2 regions of the Pseudoalteromonas sp. S327 genome follow, and region 1 is predicted to be linked to the other one. Evidence: riboswitches for the same ligand, from Rfam matches in the RefSeq annotation. Region 1 holds a riboswitch; the other holds the start of a gene.
What was found. A riboswitch is a leader RNA that binds a small molecule or an ion and turns the genes downstream of it on or off. The one in region 1 is predicted to bind lysine.
Positions count from the first base shown of each region.

Region 2: another riboswitch for lysine. It lies ahead of dapA (4-hydroxy-tetrahydrodipicolinate synthase); the one in region 1 lies ahead of lysC (lysine-sensitive aspartokinase 3).

Region 1 covers NZ_PNDP01000006.1:12,711-17,097, reverse strand. Annotated here, with positions in the region: gene CWB60_RS03230 (4'-phosphopantetheinyl transferase family protein) at 122-865, shown strand; gene lysC (lysine-sensitive aspartokinase 3) at 916-2,301, opposite strand; lysine riboswitch at 2,378-2,550, opposite strand; gene CWB60_RS03220 (MksB family condensin complex protein) at 2,841-4,112, shown strand; gene CWB60_RS03215 (condensin complex protein MksE) at 4,116-4,387, shown strand, end outside.
Region 2 covers NZ_PNDP01000030.1:71,872-76,258, reverse strand. Annotated here, with positions in the region: gene CWB60_RS09380 (PLP-dependent decarboxylase) at 1-19, opposite strand, end outside; gene CWB60_RS09375 (2,3,4,5-tetrahydropyridine-2,6-dicarboxylate N-succinyltransferase) at 19-759, opposite strand; gene dapA (4-hydroxy-tetrahydrodipicolinate synthase) at 775-1,659, opposite strand; lysine riboswitch at 1,788-1,984, opposite strand; gene CWB60_RS09365 (DNA-3-methyladenine glycosylase I) at 2,179-2,883, shown strand; gene CWB60_RS09360 (protein adenylyltransferase SelO) at 2,886-4,292, shown strand.

The DNA.
Region 1 (4,387 bases):
TATTCTTTGATTATTGTGAATTAAACCATATTTAATGCCAACTGAGTAATAAAATTGCTTTTGGCATAAATAAGCGCTGTTAACCGCTCATAATTACAGCACTCACTTATTTTAAGCGCGTATGACTAACCACTTTTTTAAAAACACCCTAAGTATTGCTCCCTCTTTTTATAGCGATTTACCCCCTAGCAACAATACTATTTTAGTGTTTAATGCCAACACACTTAATGTAGAACACCTTGATTTAACCCAGTACCTAAGCCCATTTGAGCTAAGCGTTATAAATCGTCGTAAACGCATGCAAGCAAAGCAAGAATATGTAGCATCGCGTATATTACTAAAGCAACTTGCAAAGCATACTCAGCCCCAATACGCACACATACCGCTTAATAAAATGAGCACCCACTTTAATGAAGAATGCTCAAAACTACAGCTCCATATAAACCACACCGTTATTAATACCTGTATTTCGCACTCGCATGGCTTAGTTGGCGTTGCACTTAATGTTACTAAGGCGGAGTTTGGCTTTGATATTGAAAAAATTAACTTAAAACGCCCATTCGAAAAGCTCGCTAAGCATTTTTATCATAAGGCTGAAATTGCCTTAATTACCGCGCCTTTGGCTATAAAAGAGCAAGCTCAGAGCTTTTTTAGAATTTGGACCTTAAAAGAGGCACTCGCTAAAGCAACTAGCCGCCCAATAGCGCAATTGCTTAGCCCAAATGTATTTGATGAATTTTCTTTGTTAAACCTAACAGCATCGAGTAACAGCATAACGGTTGCCAATGAGGAGTTTGATATAAGCGTGGCGCATAAAAAAAGCACCGACTGGCGGTGCTTTATACTTAATAACTTAGATACTTAATAACTTAGATACTTAATAACTTGGATACTTAATAACTTGGCTTTAAAAGCTTAAGCAGCGCTTTCTAATAAGCGGCTGTGTATTGCTTGTACCACGGTATCTGACTCGCTTTGCTCTACTAAAAAGCATAAGTTGTGCTTACTTGCACCATGACAAATTAATCGAATATTAAACTCTTTTAATACGTTCATTAGGTTCATTTCGTGCTGGCGTAGCTGTATTTCAGAGCCTATAAGCGCCACTAAGGTTAAGTTGTTTTCAACCGATACATGACAAAATTCGGCCAATTTATCTAAACACGCTTGCTCAAGCTCAGGTCGCGAGGCATTAGGCGCGTTATCGAGCGTAATGGCAACACTTATTTCTGAGGTAGTAACTAAGTCTACCGATATATTAAATTCACTTAAAATGGTAAATACACGGGCCAAAAAGCCACTTGCTAATAACATTTCTGGGCTTTTAAGCGTTAGCAATATTTGGTTTTTACGCTGCGTAACGGCACGAATACCTGGCTGCTGCGATTTTTCACGCTCAATCCACGTCCCCCCGCGCTCTGGCTCGCGGCTAGAGCCTACAAATACATTAATATGGCTACGGCTTGCTGGTAAAATAGTTGCAGGGTGCAATACTTTTGCGCCAAATGTGGCCATCTCTGCGGCTTCATCAAAGCTTAAGCGGGCAATTGGCGTTGCCTTAGCGCATAAACGCGGGTCGGTGCTAAAAATACCCACTACATCGGTCCAAATATGTACACTTTTGGCGTTAATAGCCTCTGCTAATAACGCCGCGCTGTAGTCAGACCCACCACGGCCAAGCGTTGTGGTTTGGCCAAATTCATCACTACCAATAAACCCTTGTGTAACTATTACTTGCTCATCTAATAACGGAATTAATAGGTCTTTAGCAGCTTGTGCAGTGGCCGCAACATCGGGCGTTGCTTTACCAAATTGGCTATCAGTTTTAAGCACTTTGCGTACATCAAACCTATCTGCATTTAAGCCTTTTAAGCGCAGCACTTGAGCAAATAAATAAGACGATAAACGCTCGCCAAAGCTAAGCAGCTCATCGTGTTGTTGATCAGTGGTGAGTGTTTCAAGGGCTAACGTTTGAAATGCTTTTAACGTCTCGTTAAAACCCACCGCTAAATCGGCATCAAGCGACAGCTCATCTAAAATAGCCTGTTGAATAGCCAATACGCCATCTATGTGTGTTTGGCGCTGCTCTTTACTAAGAGCGGGTTTGCACAGTGCAACTAAGTGGTTAGTTACGCCGGCACTGGCGCTCACAGCTACAATACGTACGCTTTTATCTGCAACAATAATTTCGCTGCAGCGACTCATCGCTTCAAAGTTTGCAACACTGGTTCCGCCAAATTTGGCAACGATGTAATCTGATTTTGCGCCTGATACTGTTTGTGGCACTGATTGGGTAGTCATTTCGTCTCCTTTCGCGGTATCCAAACCGCTAAAAAACAAGAAGAACTTGGCAAAGGAATGCAAATAAGATGTGTCCGCTGCCAGAAGCTCTCCACCTAAGTTGGTGACAGTTTTGGGGATTCAGCCCCATAAACCGAAAAACACGGTTGACGTAACCTTGTTTTCCTCGGCGAGTACTTCCCTCTTTAATGGTTATGGGCGTTCGTCACCTACCATTAAATACCTAAGTATCGCACCTCTTCTGAATGTTGTATTAACCTGTGGCTAATAAAACAAAACCCCACTGTGTAGCGGGGCTTTGAAAGTTATCGTTTAGACGTCTAGCTGTCAAGGTGTTTTAGTTAATATAACGCGAATAATTTAGCCCGGGTTTACATTGCTGGCTACTTTTACAGCGCTTAATGTAACTCGCCTGTACGCCAGCTAAAAAAATGTGTAAATTAAGCCAGTTAATAACGAGTACTTTTTATTATAAAAATATAAAAACTACGCTCTGCTTTAAGCGTAGTTAACTCATTACTAGGATGTATCACCGCATTATGATCCCAGCTAAAAAGCTGCTTAACACCCTTAGCGAACACTGGGGTGTTTTAGAGCTATTATTTAAACGTTTTAAAATGGCCGACTTTAGCCTCAAAGACGTGCAAAACGCTATTAAGCAAAAACAGCCCACATGGACAAACGAGCGCATTTACAAAGAAACTAACCGTTTGCTCAATCAAGACATACTTATTCCTTTGGCTAAATCATCCCAGCTTGAAATAAACCGCGCCATTGCCGATTTTGCGACCTTTTTATTACAAGAAGAACACCTAGGTTTAGCACAAGAAATTAGCGTTTTGGTTGATGATTTAGCACGACTAGGAAACCGTTTAGATAATGCCGGCGAAATAGAAGACTATGACGATTTACGCCGCTATAGCCGCATTATGGATGATCGGGTGCGTAAAATAATGAAGCTTTACGCGCACAACGAAAACGCTATTTTAAACATTGTTGAGCAAGCTAAATCTGATCACGCGGTGCAATCTTTGCAAAAGCGCTACAAAGCGGTAATAGAAGCCTTTGACGAATACATAGAGCCGATGCTTGAAATGGTCGATATTCGCGGTGACTTTCATGCCTGTTTTACACTTATTGAGCAACAAATAAGTAAGCAAATAGAGCACATTGAACGCTCAGGCAAAGCCTACAACGACAAACGTATGCTTGAGCAATTGCGTACTCGGATACTCGAAATGCATTTAGTTGGCAGAGAAAGCTTACGCAAAAGTGCCGATATGCTTATGCCACTGCGCGAAGAGCTACGCCGTAATAACCTAATTACCCGCCAGGCAGCCAAAGTGCTTGGCCTTGTGCGTAAAAATGGCGTAGACAACATGCTAAGCGCGGTACAACCAAATTTTGTAAGCGATGCTCAGCGTTATTCGCTTGGCCAGCAGCGTCATATAGTTACCTATATGGCAAGCTTGGTAGAATTTGAACACGAAGAATACCAGCTCCCAGAGCAACAAGACGTGCCGGCATTTGTTACGCCAAACATTCCTGATTACCACGATGTTAAAACAAGCTTTGCAAAACGCTTTAATAAAAAACGTAAAAAGCCCCAGCCATTACTGCAATTTTTAGATGAAAGCTACCCAGAATTAGACGCCGACGAAATGCTATTTTTATATCAAAAACTAGTCAGCGACAGTGAAATTCACATTAGCCAAAGCGATGAAAAAACACGCGTAAAAATTGCCGGCCAGCATTTTTCGTTATACCCATTTAATTCTGCGCCTCAGCCAGATACACAGGCAGACGAGTAACACATGACACATATAAACTTAGACGAGCTTACGCACCTACAAGCCATTAATAAAAAATTAGGTGCGGGTTACCATATTTGCGAACAAGACAACGTAATGTGGCAAGAGCTTGACCAACACATAGAGTCTTATAGCGCCTTATTTAGCGCCCTTGGCCACGATTTAAAACACGACAGCCGCGGCTTTTACTACTTTGCCAGCGACGAAAGCACGCCAAACATGGGTAAAATATCCCGTGCTATTGCACTGACTATTTACATTTTAATTGAGCACTT
Region 2 (4,387 bases), on a different contig from region 1:
GCGTGCTCAAAAAGCTCATTATCGTAAAACCTCTTCTAGCAATAACGATGCATCGCTTTGCTCGTCGCGGTATTTAACAATGAGTGCACACGACATGCTTAGGCCTTGCTCACGAGCCCATTCGTTAGACGCAGGGCGAGAACCTGGTATTACAATAGCGTACTCTGGAATTGGCTCGCCTTTATCTAGCTGGCGCTCGTTAACACAGTCGTAAACCGGAATAGTTGCAGATAAACGCACACCTGGTGCAAGTACAGCGCCTTTTTTAACCACTACGCCTTCAACAATGACACAACCTGCGCCAATAAACGCATCGTCTTCAACCACGACTGGGCTTGCCCCAATTGGCTCAAGTACACCACCAAGTTGAACAGCTGCGCTTAAATGTACATTTTTACCAACTTGTGCACATGAACCCACTAATGCGTGGCTATCAACCATCGTACCTTCGTCGATGTATGCGCCAATATTTACGTACGCTGGTGGCATAATAATAGTGCCTTTAGCTACGTAGGCACCGCGGCGAACACTGGTGCCACCTGGTACCATACGCACGCCATCGTCAGTGCTAAATTCTTGTGGTGCAAGGTTGTGCTTATCAACAAACCCGCCTGCAAACTCGGTGTTAGTGCCATTTTTAAAGGCTTCTAAAATGCCTTGTTTTACTTCTACGTTAGCTTCCCATTGGCCGCTTTCGTTTTGTGATGCTGCGCGTACTGCGCCCGATTCTAAATTATTTAGTAGTTCTAACCAGCTCATTATAAAAACCTGTGTTTAATGCCAAGATAAAATGGTGTCGTTTGCAGTGGTAATGCAATCGGTTTGCGTTAACTCAAGATGCGTTAAAGGTGGACGCAACAGTGGGCTATTTAAACGCCCTTGCTGGTGCATTAGCACTTTAACGGGAATAGGGTTTGCTACAGCAAATAGGCTATTGATAGCGCGAGTCCACTGAGCAAATAAATTGGGGTGTTGACCGCTTAGGCTGCGCTTTACAAATTCGTGTGTTTGCAAAGGCCATGCATTGGCCGCAACCGAAACTAAGCCTTTTGCACCTGCTTGGGCAAAGTAGGGCATAAGTGCATCGTCGCCACTGTATAGCGCTAAATTAGGCGCGGCTTGTCGGTATGCTTCAAATTGGGTGATGTTGCCACTGGCTTCTTTTAAAGCCCACAGTTTTGGGTGCGCTTTTAAGTTTTCAATGGTTTCGATAGGAATGCTTACACCGCTGCGCCCAGGTACGTTGTACAACATACACGGATGCGCGCTTTCGTTTAATAAGCTTTCGTACCAATGTGTTTGACCTACAGCCCCTGGTTTTGCATAAAGAGGCGAGCCTAATAAGTAGCTGTGAATAGGTAATTGGTTACAGTAGCTAACCCATTCTTTTTGTTGGGCCAAATTACTACCACCAACAGCAACCATAAGCGGTACACTGGGTTTTAATTGGCACACGTGCTCAACAATGCCTTGCTGCTCTTTAAGCGTAAGGGCTAAGCCTTCACCTGTGCTACCGAGCAGTAAAATACCGTTGTGTGCCGCTTCTTGTTCGCTAACAAGTGTTGTGAGCGTGTCGTAGTCAACATTACCTTGTTGATCAAACGGCGTAACAAGCGCTGTCCACAGTGCGTAGTCGTCTAAATTGAAGTTGTGAATCATCTCTTACGAACCTATAAGGTGTTCGAGATATTAAGGAGGCTGTATGATGTGAGCCGCATTAACGTCGTTCGAACAGTATTCGAAGAGCGAATGGGCTTAAAATAATAGGGCGCACGGCCTTATTATTTAAGACCAGAAGCTCTCCACCAAACTAATAAGCTGTTTTAAAACAGCTATTGGTGACAGTCGCTAGGATTCAACCTAGTCGCCCGAAGTAATTGCTTCGCAAAAGCGTTTACCTCTCGGCGGTATTCCCCTCACATATGCTCACTGGAGTTTGCGCTCCTAACATACGCTACCTGAATAACGCACCTCTTCTAGCCCTTTGTATTTTGTTTAACCGCAAAAGGTTTAACAAAATACAATTTAAATAGGGTAATTGCGGCGATTAAAACATTTTAGCCGTCTAGGTGTCAAGTTGCAGGATACAGATTAGTTCATCGAAAATGCGGGTGGTTACGTATTGGCTGCTTTTCTCGTAAACTAACCCTATGAGCAGTGATGAGGTATTTAATAAGTATGGAAAAATTTAGCGATATTTATAAGCGAGCAGTAGAGCGAAAAGGCTCTGAAAAAATGCTTAAGTTATTACTCGCAAAACCCTTATCTAAAAAAGCATTAAGCGCATTAAGTGACGACGACTGGCTTGAAGAGTTTACCCGTAAAGTATTTCAAAGCGGGTTTTACTGGTCGGTAATAAACAGTAAATGGCCAGGTTTTAGAGAGGTTTTTTGGCAGTTTAGTGTTGATAAATTACTTATGATGCCGCCCGATATGCTCGAGCAAAAAGCAACTGATGAGCGCATTATTCGTAATTATAAAAAGGTAAAAACAATTCCTGAAAATGCCTACATGATCCACGAAATAGCACAGCAACATGGCAGTTTTAGCCAGTTTGTAGCTAACTGGCCAGGCGATGACATTATTGGTTTATGGGCGCATTTAAAAAAACACGGCGCCCGTTTGGGCGGCAATACAGGCCCGTATGCCTTAAGAGCGCTTGGTAAAGATACTTTTTTACTTTCGCGAGATGTGGAAAGCTACCTAAGAGCGCACAAAATTATCGATGGCGGCCTGCAAACTAAAAAATCACTCACTGCCGCACAGGCGTTTTTTAACGAAATGCAAAAGCAAAGTGGTTTGAGCCTGCAAGAACTTAGCTTAATTGTGGCTTACAGCGTGGGCGACAATCGCGTAGGCATAAGCCAACAAACAGAGGATTAACCATGAAACTAGTGCCAAGATACACAGACATAGCAGATAACTTCGCAATAGAGGACAGTCCTTCAAGCGTTGCAGCCCCGCAATTACTTTTGTGGAACGAAGCGTTAGCACAGCAGTTTAATATAGATGTTGAGCCAGCGCTGCGGGCCAGTACTTTTGCTGGTAACGAGCCACAACCGGTAAATGCTGTAGCGCTTGGCTATTCTGGGCATCAGTTTGGGCACTTTTCGCCGCGCTTGGGGGATGGGCGAGCGCACTTACTGGGTGCTATCAGCGATGATAAAAATCAGCTGTGGGATATTCAGTTAAAAGGCTCAGGCGCCACGCCTTTTTCAAGAGGAGGCGATGGACGATGTGCACTAGGCCCCGCTATTCGCGAGTATATTATGAGCGAAGCTATGCATGGCTTAGGAATTAAAACCACGCGGTGTTTAGCTGTTGTCGGCACAGGCGAAGCTGTTTATCGTAATCCGCCGCAACCAGGCGCAATTGTTACCCGCTTAGCAAGTAGTCATATTCGCGTTGGCTCGTTTCAGTATTTAGCAACTCAAGGTGATGTAGAGGGATTAAAAAAATTAGCTGATGTAGCCATTGAACGCCATTACCCAAGTATTCAATCAACAGGGGCTCAGCGCTATTTAGACTTTTTAGAAGCCGTTATAAATAGTCAGCTAGCGCTGGTTATTAGCTGGATGCGAGTAGGCTTTATTCATGGCGTTATGAATACTGATAATACCTTGATAAGCGGCGAAACTATCGACTACGGCCCGTGTGCAATGATGAATACCTTTGATTTTGATACCGTGTTTAGCTCAATTGATAAGCAAGGTCGCTATGCCTATGGTAATCAGCCAAATATTGTAAGTTGGAACTGCGCGCGTTTAGCCGAGAGCCTAATCCCGCTAATAGATGAAGATGACGAACAAGCTGTAAGTTTAATGACGCCGCTAATTAATCAGTTTTCTACGTTATTTAACGAGCAATATAATCAAATGTGGGCACAAAAATTAGGCTTAGCAGGTTATAACGAAGACGATGTAGAGCTTGTAAGTAAGTTATTATTGTTATTTCAAGAGCATAAGCTCGATTACACCAACACCTTTGATGCCCTAACCGAGTCACTAAAGGGTGGCAAAGTGCCAGATAAATTAACGCAATGGGCCCAGTTATGGCAAAAAAGATGTGATGAAAACAGCTATAACCTTATGAGAGCGGCTAACCCAAGGGTTATACCGCGTAATCACATCGTCGAAGAAATCCTCGCGCAATATAATCAACACGGCGAGAGTGAGCTGCTAAGCGACTTCTTAGCGGTGATGAGTAACCCATATGATAAAACAGCTAACTTAGCCCGCTTTCAAGAGACAGGTAAAGATGACAAGGGCTATCAAACTTTTTGCGGTACTTAAGTATTGTAATTAATTGTAAGTTACTGATTATAAATAGTCATTTTTAAATGGTTCAGTGTCCAATGATTGAGCAGTTATATACTCGGTGGTATTGT